Regions from separate parts of the Micromonospora sp. NPDC049529 genome, predicted to be linked through region 1. Evidence: riboswitches for the same ligand, from Rfam matches in the RefSeq annotation. Region 1 holds a riboswitch; each other region holds the start of a gene.
The links. Region 1 has a riboswitch for cobalamin ahead of cobN (cobaltochelatase subunit CobN). Riboswitches for the same ligand answer to the same signal wherever they lie in the genome.
Positions count from the first base shown of each region.

Region 1 (4,217 bases):
ATCGCCTGCCCGGTCTCCCAGGCCAGCCGGCTCGGCACCGCCTTCGGGTCGACGGAGTAGAAGTTCCGGCCGGTCGGCAGCACGTTGATCAGGCCGCGCAGCGGCGACCCGCTCGGGCCGGCGGCCACGTAACCGCCGTCGAGGGCGTGCAGGACGGCGGTCATCTCGTCGGTGGTCCGGTCCAGCCGGGGCACGATCTCGGCGGCCGCGAACTCCAGCACCCGCACCACCGGCACGTGGTCGGCCACCGTGTCTCCGAGCACCCGCTCGCACACGTCGACCGCGACGCCGGTCGCCCAGTCCCGTTCCTCCATCGCCAGCACCAGGGCGCGGGCGGTCTCCTCGATCCGGTCCACCTCGACCCGGCCGGCGGAACCGTCCTCGGTGAGGCCGAGCGCTTCGCGCAGGCCGGGTAGCGCGGCGACCTGACCGGCCCACATCTGCCGGGCGCGGAGCATGGCGAGGACCAGGTCGACCCGGTTCTGCCCGCTCGGCGCCACCCCGAGCACGTGCAGCCCGTCGCGGATCTGCACGTCCTTGACCTCACAGAGCCACCCGTCGACGTGCAGGATGAACTCGTCGAACTCGGCGTCGTGCGGCCGGTCGGACAGGCCGAGGTCGTGGTCGAGCTTGGCGGCCTGGATCAGGGTCCAGATCTGGGCCCGGATCGCCGGCAGCTTCGCCGGGTCGAGCGCGGCGATGTTCGAGTGTTCGTCGAGGAGCTGTTCCAGCCGGGCGATGTCGCCGTAGCTGTCGGCGCGGGCCATCGGCGGGATCAGGTGGTCGACCAGGGTGGCGTGCGCCCGCCGCTTGGCCTGGGTGCCCTCGCCGGGGTCGTTGACCAGGAACGGGTAGATCAGCGGCAGGTCGCCGAGGGCGGCGTCGGACCCGCAGGCGGCGGACATGCCGAGCGTCTTGCCGGGCAGCCACTCCAGGTTGCCGTGCTTGCCGACGTGCACCATCGCGTGTGCCCCGAACTCGTCGGCCAACCACCGGTACGCGGCCAGGTAGTGGTGGCTCGGCGGCAGGTCCGGGTCGTGGTAGATGGCGACCGGGTTCTCACCGAAGCCGCGTGGTGGCTGCACCATGACGACGGTGTTGCCGGACCGCAGGGCGGCCAGCACGATCTCACCCTCGGGGTCGCGGGAGGTGTCGACGAACAGTTCACCGGGCGGCGGTCCCCAGTGCCGTTCCATCCCCTCGCGCAGCTCGACCGGGAGGGTGTCGTACCAGGCCCGGTAACGGCTGGCCGGGATCCGGATCGGGTTGGCTTCGAGTTGTTCCTCGGTGAGCCAGTTGAGGTCCTGTCCACCGGCGGCGATCAGCGCGTGCACCAGGGCGTCGCCGTCACCGGCGGCCACTCCGGGGAAGGCGTCGGGGCCGTCGGCGGGGCCGATGTCGTACCCCTGTTCGCGCATGGCGGTGAGCAGCCGGACGACGCTGGCCGGCGTGTCGAGGCCGACCGCGTTGCCGATCCGGGCGTGCTTGGTCGGGTACGCCGACAGCATCAGCACGATCCGGCGTTCGGCCGGCGGGGTGTGCCGCAGCGAGCCGTGCCGGACCGCGATGCCGGCCACCCGCGCGGACCGCTCGGGGTCGGCGACGTAGACGGTCAGCCCGTCGGAGTCGATCTCCTTGAACGAGAACGGCACGGTGATGATCCGGCCGTCGAACTCGGGGATGGCGACCTGGGTGGCGGTGTCCAGCGGGGAGAGACCGTCGTCGTTGTCCGCCCAGACGGCGCGGCTGCTGGTGAGGCAGAGCCCCTGGAGGATCGGCACGTCGAGGGCGGCGAGCGCGCCGACGTCCCAGGCTTCGTCGTCACCGCCGGCACCGGCGTCGGCCGGGCGGGTGCCACCGGCGGCGAGCACGGTCACGACCAGCGCGTCGGCCTCGCCGAGGGTGTCCAGCAGGGCGGGTGCGGGGCTGCGCAGCGAGGCGCAGTAGATCGGCAGCGGGCGGCCACCGGCGTCCTCGATCGCGGCGCAGAGCGTCTCGACGAAGGCGGTGTTGCCGGCCACGTGGTGGGCCCGGTAGTAGAGGACGCCGATCACCGGGCCGGCGGTGTCGCGGGGCTCACGCTCCAGCCGTCCCCACTCCGGGGTCGGCACCGGCGGGGCGAAGCCGTAGCCGGTGAGCAGGACCGTGTCGGAGAGGAAGCGGTGCAGCTCGGTGAGGTTCGCCGGGCCGCCGTGCGCGAGGTAGGCATGGGCTTCCGCGGCCACCCCGGCGGGCACGGTCGAGCGGCGCATCAGCTCCGCGTCCGGTGCCTGTTCACCACCGAGGAGTACGACCGGCAGCGCCCCGGCCAGCAGCGAGTCCAATCCCTCCTCCCAGGCGCGGTAGCCGCCGAGGATGCGGACGACCACCAGGTCGACGCCGTCGAGCAGGGCGGGCAGGTCCTCGACCGAGGTACGGGCCGGGTTCGCCAGCCGGAAGTCGGCGCCACTTGCCCTGCCACTGAGCAGGTCGGTGTCCGAGGTGGAGAGGAGCAGGATCATCGGGCACCGCGCAGGGCGTGGCGTGACATGGTGGTTCCTCCCTCGGGGTCCGCGCCCCGGGTTCGTCGGTTGCGGCTCGGGGCGGGCCCGGACGGGTCCGCTCGATGCCGCGCGGTGACCCGGAGTCTCCTGGCTCCCGGATCGTCGCTCGCCCCGGTCTTCCCGCCCGTGTGGGCCGTGACCGTGTCGGGGTCCGCTCCCCGGTAACAGTGGCGGGACCGCGCCGGGATCACACCGGCTTCCTCCACCTGTCGCCGCGTTCAGCGGTTCTCACTCTCACGACTCGGACCCCGGTTCGTCAAGCGGCCCCCGATAGAGGTGCCGCTCCGCCGGGGCGGGCCTGCGCAGGCCGTAGTATCCGCCGGGTGTGGTCACCACGAGGGCGGTCGGCTCCGGACGCCTGTCCGGGGACGCTGCGCGTACATGTCGCCGCCGACGGGAACCTGGCCCGGGTGCGGGTGCCCGGTGGGCGGCTGCACACCGACCAGCTCGTCGCACTGGCCGGTGCCGCGCTCGAATGGGGTGACGGCGCGCTGGAGTTGACCTCGCGCGGCAACGTGCAGCTCCGGGGCCTGCGGACGGGCACCGAACGGGACCTGGCCGCCCGGTTGTACGCGGCCGGGCTGCTGCCCTCGGAGAGCCACGAACGCGTACGCAACGTGATCGCCTCCGTGCTCAGTGGTCGGGTGGGTGGGGGTCTGCTCGATGTCCGGGGGCTGGTCGACGAGTTGGACGACGGACTCTGCGCCGATCCGGCGCTGGCTGGGCTGCCGGGCCGGTTCCTGTTCACCGTCGACGACGGGCGGGGCGACGTGACCGGCTTCGGCGCGGACGTCGGGCTGCACGCCGTGCCGGGAGGGGCGGTGGCGGTGCTGCTGGCCGGCACCGACACGGGCGTACGCGTACCGCCGGCAGCCGCCGCCTCGACCGCCCTGCTCGCCGCCCGCGCCTTCCTGTCCGAGTCCACCGCCCAGCAGAGCACCGCCTGGCGGCTGGCAGAACTCGACAACGGGATACGCAGTGTCACCGCCCGGCTGCTTGCCGCCGTCGATTCACGGTTCGTGTCGGTGCCGGGTGACCTCGTCCCCGCCTCGACACCGACCCGGGCACCGGTCGGGACGGTGGAGCAACTCGACGGGCGGGTCGCGCTGGCGCTGGTGGTGCCGCTCGGTCGACTCACCGGGGCCCAGCTCGCCGCGTTGACCGCAGCCGCCGGGGCGGGCGGCAACGAGATCAACATCACTCCGTGGCGCACCGTTGTCGTCCCCGATCTGGACACCGGCGAGGCTGGGCGCCGGCTGGCGGCACTGGCCGCCGAGACTCTGGTGGCGGATGCCGAGGCCGGTTGGGTCGGGGTGACCGGCTGCGCCGGGGCGCCCGGTTGCGCGAAGGCGCTCGCGAACGTACGGACCGACGCGACCGTGGTGCACGCCGCCGCGCCGTCGGGCCCGACCGGACTGCCGGCGCGGTCAGGCCCGACCGGACTGCCGGTGCACTGGGTCGGCTGCGAGCGGCGCTGCGGCAAACCGGCGGACCGGCATGTCGAGGTGCTGGCCACCGCTGACGGGTACCGGGTCAGCCTGGACGGTCGACCGCGCTCGCGGTCGGCGACGCTGGACGAGACCGCTGCCGCGATCGCGGCGGCACGGAGGGGTACGTGATCGACTACGTCCGCGACGGCGCGGAGATCTACCGCCGGTCGTTCGCCACGATCCG
Region 1 covers NZ_JBVJHT010000020.1:25,117-29,333, reverse strand. Annotated here, with positions in the region: gene cobN (cobaltochelatase subunit CobN) at 1-2,501, opposite strand, end outside; cobalamin riboswitch at 2,625-2,745, opposite strand; gene cobG (precorrin-3B synthase) at 2,867-4,162, shown strand; gene ACZ6QQ_RS29405 (precorrin-8X methylmutase) at 4,162-4,217, shown strand, end outside.

Region 2 (4,217 bases), on a different contig from region 1:
ATCGGGCGAGTGCGCATCGTCTTTGCCGACAGCACGACCGGACGAGTGGACGATGCACAGGCCGGGGGGAGCATCATGCCGGAGTCCGTTGTCGGGTCGACCGTCCCGCGTCGACAGCTCGGCCGGGAGCTGCGCCGGCTCCGCGAACACGAGGCGCGTATGCCGCAGGTGGACGCCGCCCGTGCGCTGGAGTGGTCGGTGACGAAGCTGTGGCGCTTCGAGAGCGGCGAGCTGCCCGCCCGTACGGTCGACGTCAAGGCCATGTGCGACCTGTACGGCGCCGACGAGCAGACCACCACCGCCCTCACCGCCATCGCCCCGCACACCAAGTCCAAGGGCTGGTGGCACGACTACGCGGACATCCCGCCCTGGTTCGAGCTGTTCATCGGTCTCGAAGAGGCCGCGAGCAAGCTCCGCGAGTACCACACCGATCTCGTCTCCGGCGTCCTGCAAACCAGGGAGTACGCCACAGCGGTGTTCAAGAGAAGCGTGCTGGGGTTGTCACCCGATGAGATTGAGCGGCGCGTCGCGGTGCGGATGAGCAGGGCCCGCCTGCTGACCAGGCTCGACCCGCAAGCGCCGGTATTCGACGTGATGCTCGACGAGGCGGTCATTCGTCGGCCCGTCGGGGATGGGCAGATCATGGCCCGGCAGCTGCGGCGCCTGGCCGAGGCAAGCGAGCTGCCCAACGTATCCATCCGCCTGCTGCCGTTCAGCGCCGGCATCCACGGAGGCACCATGGTCGGTGGATTTACCATCATGGACTTTCCGAAGCGCCAGGAACCCACGACAATCTACGTGGAGGGCCTGACCGGTGCTCTCTACCTGGACAAGCCAGCCGAGACCGCGCGGTACGCCCTTGCCTTCGAGGACATCACCGCGTCAGCACTGAACGAGGCCGCATCGCGCGATGAGTTCGTGCGCGCGGCGAAGGAGTATGAGTCGTGAGCAGTCTTTCAGGAGCCCGCTGGCGCAAGAGCAGTCGCTCGAATGATCAAGGTCAGTGCGTTGAGGTGGCGGACAACCTGGTGGGGGTTGTCGGGGTGCGTGATTCGAAGGATGTGGCTGGGCCGGTGCTGGTGGTGGAGTCGGCGGGTTGGATGGCGTTCGTCGGTGGGGCGAAGTCAGGTGCCTTCCGTCGCTGACGGCTGGGTGAACACATGATCCACGCGCGCTCACCTGTTGTGGGGGCGGTCAACAGAACAGCTCAGCGGGCGTCGATCATGGTCTGTCCGTGCGCTTCGGCGCCGAGGTGGGGCGTCTGCGGACAGTAAAAGTTTGCCTAAAAACCCACGTTTAGCTGTCGCAGGCAAACCGGGGTTTTTAGGCAAACTTTGCCAATCGCGCTGTGAGAGTCCCGGCGCGGTCAGGCAGCTCACGGTCGCCCCGGATCGGTCGAGTCTGAGTCTGAGCTGGTCGTGCCGGGGTCGGTGGCGGTACGGATGCGGTGAGCTGTTCCAGGGCGGCGACCTCGGCCCGCAGGGCGGCTCGCCCCTGCCGACCGGTTCCCGACGGAGAGGTTCAGGCCGACGGGTGCCAGCGGTCGTGGTGCAGCGCCGCCGACAGGGGGCGGCGTTGGCGCCAGCCGTGTCGTTCCAGGTCGGGCGTCTGCTCGAAGTGGGTCACCGGGCCCAGGCAGAGCCAGGCGACCGGGCGGATGGTGGCCGGGATGCCGAGCAGGTCACGCAGGAACGTCTCCCGGTAGAAGGAGACCCAGCCGACCCCGAGCTGTTCGGCACTCGCCGCCAGCCAGAGGTTCTGGATCGCCAGGCAGACCGAGTAGAGCCCGGCGTCGGCGATCGCGTGCCGGCCGAGCACCGACGGGCCACCCCGCTCCGGGTCGTACGTGACGACGATCGACAGGGTCGACTCGCGTACGCCGTCGATTTTGATCCCGGCGAACCGCCGCGCGGCCTCACCCTCCAGGGTGGCCGCGAAGCTGTCCCGCTCCCGCTCCACGTGCCGGTGGAACTCCCGCCGCAGGTCCGGATCCCGGACCAGGACGAAGTCCCACGGCTGGGAGAGCCCGACGCTCGGCGCGGCGTGCGCCGCCGTCAGTACCCGCTCCAACACCTCGTCGGCGATCGGTGCTCCAGTGAACTGGCCGCGTACGTCCCGGCGACGGTGGATGACCTCGTAAAGATCCGTGTCCAAGGCAGGCTCCCGCTGCGCTCGTGCCCCGAGAACGGGGCAGGTGACAGCGAGGCCGGTCTTCGGACTCCCGGATCTGCGCTGGTCACCCGCCTTCCCAGCCCTGTTCGGGCCAGTGGCCGCGTCTCGTACGCGTGGGTGGCAGCTCCCCGGTCACCGCGGCGGGCCCGTGCCGGATTCACACCGGCTTCCCGATTCTCCCCGCTCGCGCGGGGCACCTCGCAACGTTTGTGCCAGGACGAACCCTAGCGCCACCGGCTCGGCGGACGGCGAGGACAGGTTCCCGGCGTCACTCGCGTCACGTTCTCGTCGCCTTCCGCGAATGTTCGCGTGGATGGTCGGTCACCCGCCGTACGGTGGAGGTTGGGGAGGTGCGATGGCGACGGTAGCGGTGACCCGGCTCGTGCAGGCGTCCGCCGAGGAACTGTGGCAGGTCTTCACCGACCTGCCCGGCCGGTCCGACTGGCTCTCGACGATCAACGGGATCGAGGTGCTGACCACCGGCCCGATGCGGGTCGGCACGGTCTGGCGGGAGAGTCACCGCCTGCCGGACGGCACCGAGCTGATCGAGGAGTTCCGGGTGGACGAGGCGAGTCCGCCGCACCGGCTCACGGTCAGCTCGTCCGGCGTCGGCGTCGACTACCGGACCGTGTACTCCTTCACACCGGTCGAGGGGCGGCGCCGTCGGCGTGGCTGGACCGCGGTCAGCGTGGTCCAGGAGGGCGCCGTGACGGCGCCGTACGCGCGCCTGCTCGCGCTGGTGTTCGGCGGGCTGGCCGCTCGTACCGTCGAGGGAGCGCTCCGTCGTGACCTGGCCGACCTGGCCGCCGTGGTTACCTCGCCCGACGGCGACCACCGGGGCGACCCGGCCGCCGCGGCCTGATCGGGACCGGCCGCCACAGCCCCGTCCCCGGAGGCGCCGCCCAGCGGCTACCGCCGTCGGCCGAGACACGGGACGGGGCGCCGAGACACGGGACGGGGCGTTGCCGACTGACCTGACAGGCATCGGTCCGGCATGGCTCGGTAGGGTGCCCGGCGGAGGTGCTGGATGCGATCGCGGGGCCGGAGGTGGGGTCGGCGCCGGCCGGCCGTGATCGTGATCGCGGCCGTGCTGGTCGTGGCGTCGGTCGCGGTGATCGCGTACCGGGTGCTCGCTCCGACCGAGGTGCTCACCACCGCCCGTACCGGTTATCCCGCTCCGGTGCGCCCGGCGATCGGGGTGGTCGGCACGCTCGCCTCCGCTCCGCTGATCGTCGACGGTCGGCTGCGGATCTACGCCACCACCCGCCAGGTGCGCGCCGACGAGCCGGTCGACGCCCGGACCCGGCGTACCCCGTACTGGTCGTACCGGCGCTGGCCGGCCGAGCTGATCGGCGTCGTGGCGGTCGGGACGACCGTGGTCAGCCGCTGGTCGGATGGCGACCTGGTCGCGCTGGACGCCCGTACCGGCCGGATCAGGTGGCGGGCCGACGGCCCACCCCCCGGACACGGGTACGACGGGCGGCGCACCGGAGCCGGCACGAACTACACCCCGGCCGGGCTGATTCCGGCGACCGGGAGCAGCGGACGGGCCGTACTGGTGGTGATCGGCGGATCCGGGCTGCGCGGTCTCGACCTGGCCGACGGGCACGAGTTGTGGCGGGTCGACATCGACGGTTCCTGCCGGGCCGGTGCGCTCACCACCACCGCCGGTCAACTCGTCACCGTCGACGCCTGCGCGGCTCCCCAGGTGGCGGAGTTCCACGACGTCCAGACCGGTCGGCTGGTCAACCGGTGGCGGCCGGAGGACGCCGGACCCGAGTTGGGGTTGGTCCCGGTCGGCTGTGGCAACGGCGGTTCGAACTGCTCGGCCATGCGTACGACCAGCGCCGGCAACAGCCGTGGTTGGCTGCTGGACCGGGGCGAACCGGTGCCGGTGCCGGTGCTCGACCCGGCCGAGGCGGTGCTCGACGGCGATGTGGCGCTGACCCCGAGCGGCAACGAGCTGGTGGCCCGTTCGGTCCGGTCCGGGACCGAGCTGTGGCGGCGGACCGGGCCGGCGCCGGTGCGGATCGTCGCCCTACAGC
Region 2 covers NZ_JBVJHT010000001.1:554,382-558,598, forward strand. Annotated here, with positions in the region: gene ACZ6QQ_RS02605 (helix-turn-helix domain-containing protein) at 10-948, shown strand; gene ACZ6QQ_RS02610 (DUF397 domain-containing protein) at 945-1,145, shown strand; gene bluB (5,6-dimethylbenzimidazole synthase) at 1,522-2,154, opposite strand; cobalamin riboswitch at 2,188-2,388, opposite strand; gene ACZ6QQ_RS02620 (SRPBCC family protein) at 2,528-3,034, shown strand; gene ACZ6QQ_RS02625 (outer membrane protein assembly factor BamB family protein) at 3,242-4,217, shown strand, end outside.
Region 2: linked by a shared signal. The riboswitch ahead of bluB (5,6-dimethylbenzimidazole synthase) and the one ahead of cobN (cobaltochelatase subunit CobN) in region 1 are both predicted to bind cobalamin.

Region 3 (4,217 bases), on a different contig from region 1:
ACTGGCTCTGGTCGACGTAGGGGGAGCGGGCGGCGGCGAGGTCGATCAGGGAGCGCTGCGGCAGTTCCCACGCGGTCCGGAACAGCTCCCGTACGTCGGCCGGCAGCGCCGCGATGCCCTGGACCGAGCCCTCGGCGCGGCGGATCTCGGTCCGGACCTGCTCGGTCCACCGGCCCAGGGCCTTGAGCTCCCGGACCAGAGCGGTGTTGATCTGGAGGAACTCGCCGGAGAGGGTCTCCCGCTTGAACAGGTTCGACACCTGCGGCTCGATGCACTCGTAGCAGCCGGCGATGGAGGCGATGGTGGCCGTCGGGGCGATCGCGACCAGCAGCGAGTTGCGCAGCCCGTACGCCGCGACCCGGTCCCGTACGGCGGCCCAGCGCTCGGTCTGGGTCGGGGTCACGCCCCACAGGTCGGGTTGGAGTTGCCCCCGGGCGGCCCGCGTCTGCTCGTACGCCGGGTGCGGGCCGAACCGTTGCGCGAGCCCGGCGGAGGTTTCCAGGGCGGTCAGGTAGATCTCCTCGGAGATCCTGGTCGACAACTCCCGCGCCCGGGGCGAGTCGAACGGCAGCCGGAGCGCGAAGAAGACGTCCTGTAGCCCCATCAGCCCGAGCCCGACCGGGCGCCAGCGTGGGTTGCTCGCCGCCGCCTCGGCGCTCGGGTAGTAGTTGATGTCGATCACCCGGTCGAGGAAGACCACGGCGGTGCGAACCGTCTCGCGCAACCGGTCCCAGTCGACGTCGTCACCGGCCAGGTGCGCGGCCAGGTTGACCGAACCGAGGTTGCAGACCGCCGTCTCGCCGTCGCCGGAGACCTCGACGATCTCGGTGCAGAGGTTCGACAGGTGCACCACGTTGCCCGGTTCAGCGGTCTGGTTGCACAGCCGGTTCGACGGGTCCTTGAACGTCATCCACCCGTTGCCGGTCTGGGCCAGGGTGCGCATCATCCGCCCGTACAGGTCGCGTGCCCTGACCTGGCGGACGAACCGGCCGGCGGCCTCGGCGGACCGGTACGCGGCGTCGAACTCGTCCCCCCACAGGTCGGGCAGTTCGGGCACCTCGGCCGGGTCGAACAGCGACCAGACCTCGTCGGCCTCGACCCGCCGCATGAACTCGTCCGGGATCCAGTTCGCCAGGTTCAGGTTGTGCGTACGCCGGGCGTCCTCACCGGTGTTGTCCCGCAGTTCGAGGAACTCCTCGATGTCCGGGTGCCACGGTTCCAGGTAGACGCACGCCGCCCCCTTGCGCCGGCCGCCCTGGTTGACCGCCGCCACGCTCGCGTCCAGGGTCCGCAGCCACGGCACGATCCCGTTCGACAGGCCGTTCGTGCCCCGGATCAGCGCGCCCCGGGACCGGACCCGCGACCAGGCGATGCCGATCCCACCGGCGAACTTCGACAGCTTCGCCACCTGGGCGTACCGGTCGTAGATCGAGTCGAGTTCGTCGCGGGGCGAGTCGACCAGGAAACAGGACGACATCTGGGTGTGCGCGGTGCCGGAGTTGAACAGCGTCGGGGAACTCGGCAGGTAGGCAAGCGTTGACATCAGCCGGTAGAACCCGATCGCCTCGCCGGGGGTCTGCGACAGGCCGCAGGCGACCCGGAGCAGCCAGTACTGCGGTGTCTCCAGCACCAGCCGGTCGGTCGGGTGGCGCAGCAGGTAACGGTCGTGCACCGTACGCAGCCCGAAGTACTCGAACCGCAGGTCGGCGGTGGGGTCGATGGCGTCGTCGAGCTTGCGGGCGTTGACCGCGACGAACCGCGCCGTCTCGTCACCGATCAGCCCGAGTTCGTGGCCGAGCCGGATCGCCTGGCTGAACGAGGCGATGCCCCGTTCGCGTACCTCCTTGTCGACGTAGCCGGCGAGCAGCCGGGCGGCGAGCCGGGAGTACTGGGGCTCCTCGCCGATCATCTCGGCGGCGGTCTGGATCGACAACCGGTCCAGTTCGGCGGTGGTCGCCCCGTCGTAGAGACCGCTGATCGTCCGGGTCGCCACCCGCGTCGGGTCGATGTCGTCCAGGTCGTCCGCCCAGCGCTGCACCGCCCGGACGATCTTGTTCACGTCGACCGGCTCCAGTGCGCCGTCGCGCTCGCGCACCCGCATCGGGGTACGCCGCTGCCCCGCGCTCGGTGAACCGCCGTCCGTCGTCGTACCATCCGCCACCACCTGTGTGACCGTCACCTGTCGCTCCTCGTACTCGTCGCCGACGAGGTCCGGAAGTGCGCGCAGGCAGGCGGAGACGCACCCGAGGGTGCGTCGCAGCCGTCAGCCGTCCCGCGCGGCCTCGGACCGCCGCGCACCGTTGGCCGGGCGCGGCACGACTGGCAGGTCTTCGGACTCGTGGGCGCGGCCACGGAACCCGTGACCCCCTACCGGCCGTCGCTTCCCGGGGGCGTGCCCGGCGTCGGCCGGGCGTCTCCCAGTGCTGTGTGACGGCTGTCGTTCCCACTCACCGCTGCGGGGCAGTCCCGGATTCGCACCGGGTTCCCTCTTGCCTCGGCCGGGTTGGATGCCCGGCCGAACCAGTTGCGTCACGGACTATATATGGGGGGAGCGTGGTTGCTGAACACCAGATGTCGTGTTGGTGTGTCGCCGAGGACACGTGGCGGCGGAGCACTCCCGGCGGTTGGCCCACCGCCACCGCCGTCAGGGCACCATCCAGGACAGGACCGGGGTCGCCTGGAGACCGACCAGCAGCGCCATCGCGGCGATCAGCAGGAGGCTCCAGCCGAAGGTCCGGCGGAACAGGTCGCCCTCCCGGCCGTGCAGCCCGACCGCGCTCGCGGCGATGGTGAGGTTCTGTAGGGAGATCATCTTGCCGACCACGCCACCGGAGGCGTTGGCGGCGGCCACCAGCACCGGGTCGAGGCCGGTCTGCTGCGCCGCGCTCACCTGGAGAGCGCCGAACAGCGAGTTGGAGGACGTGTCGGATCCGGTGAGCGCGACACCGAGCCAGCCGAGTACGGGGGAGAGGAGGGCGAAGAACCCGCCCGCCGCGGCCAGCCAGGTTCCCAGCGTGGTCGTCTGCCCGCTGGCGTTCATGACGAAGGCCAGCGCCAGCAGCCCGCAGACAGTGAGGATCGCCCAGCGCAGGTCGACCAGGGTGTCCCGGTAGGCCCGCACCGCCGTACGCGGCGCGACGCGCAGCAGCGCCATGGTGATCAGACCGGCCAGCACCAGCAGGGTTCCGGTCGAGGACAACCAGTTGAGGCGGAAGAGCGGAATCGTCGACGGCGCCCCGGAGCCGGTCTCCAGGTGCAGACCCGGCCAGTGGAAGGTCACGGTCACCAGGTTCAGCAGCCCGGAGACCGCGGGTACCTGGGAGAGCGCGAAGATCACGACGATCGTGACGTACGGCGAGTAGGCGCGCCAGACGTCGGCCGGCGAATCGGCCCCGTCCACGCCGGGGCGTGCGGCGAGCACGGCCGTCGACGCCGACGGGCGGGCGTCGGCCCCCGGCCGTAATCCGCCGGCACCGACCGGGGTGTCCGGCGACGTCCGCGAACCGACCGGGGTGTCCGGCGACGGCCGCGAGCCACCGTCCGGTTCCCGCTCGGTGCGGTCGGGGTGTTCGGCGGGTTCGCGTCGCGGCGGCCAGCGGCGTACCGCGACCGCCACGGCCACCGCGCTGACCAGGGCGGCGACGATGTCGGCCAGGGCCATCGACAGGTAGTTCGAGGTCAGGAACTGCGCCAGGCCGAAGGTGAGCCCGCAGGTCACCGCGAGGTGCCAGGTCTCGCGCAGCCCGCGGCGTCCGTCGACCAGCCAGATCAGGAGCAGCGGTACGAACACCGCGATCACCGGCACCTGGCGGCCCGCCATCGCCCCCAACTCCGTGGCCGGCAGGTCGGTGACCCGGGCGAGGGTGGTGATCGGCAGCCCCAGCGGCCCGAACGCGGCCGGTACGGTGTTGGCGACCAACGCGACGATCGCCGCGATCATCGGCCGGAAGCCGAGCGCGAGCAGCATCACGGTGGTGATGGCGACCGGGGTTCCCTGACCGGCCAGGCCCTCCAGCAGGGAGCCGAAGCAGAACGCGATGATCAGCGCCTGGACCCGCCGGTCGTCGCTCACCCGGGCGAAGGAGCGCCGCAGCACGTCGAAGGAGCCGACCGCCACCGTCATCTGGTAGATCCAGATGGCCGTGACGAACGTCCAGGCCAGCGGGAAGATGGCGAAGGCCGCCCCCTGGCCGGCGACCAGCACCGCCTGACCGGCG
Region 3 covers NZ_JBVJHT010000035.1:9,294-13,510, reverse strand. Annotated here, with positions in the region: gene ACZ6QQ_RS36065 (ribonucleoside-diphosphate reductase subunit alpha) at 1-2,101, opposite strand, end outside; cobalamin riboswitch at 2,305-2,540, opposite strand; gene ACZ6QQ_RS36060 (L-lactate permease) at 2,645-4,217, opposite strand, start outside.
Region 3: linked by a shared signal. The riboswitch ahead of ACZ6QQ_RS36065 (ribonucleoside-diphosphate reductase subunit alpha) and the one ahead of cobN (cobaltochelatase subunit CobN) in region 1 are both predicted to bind cobalamin.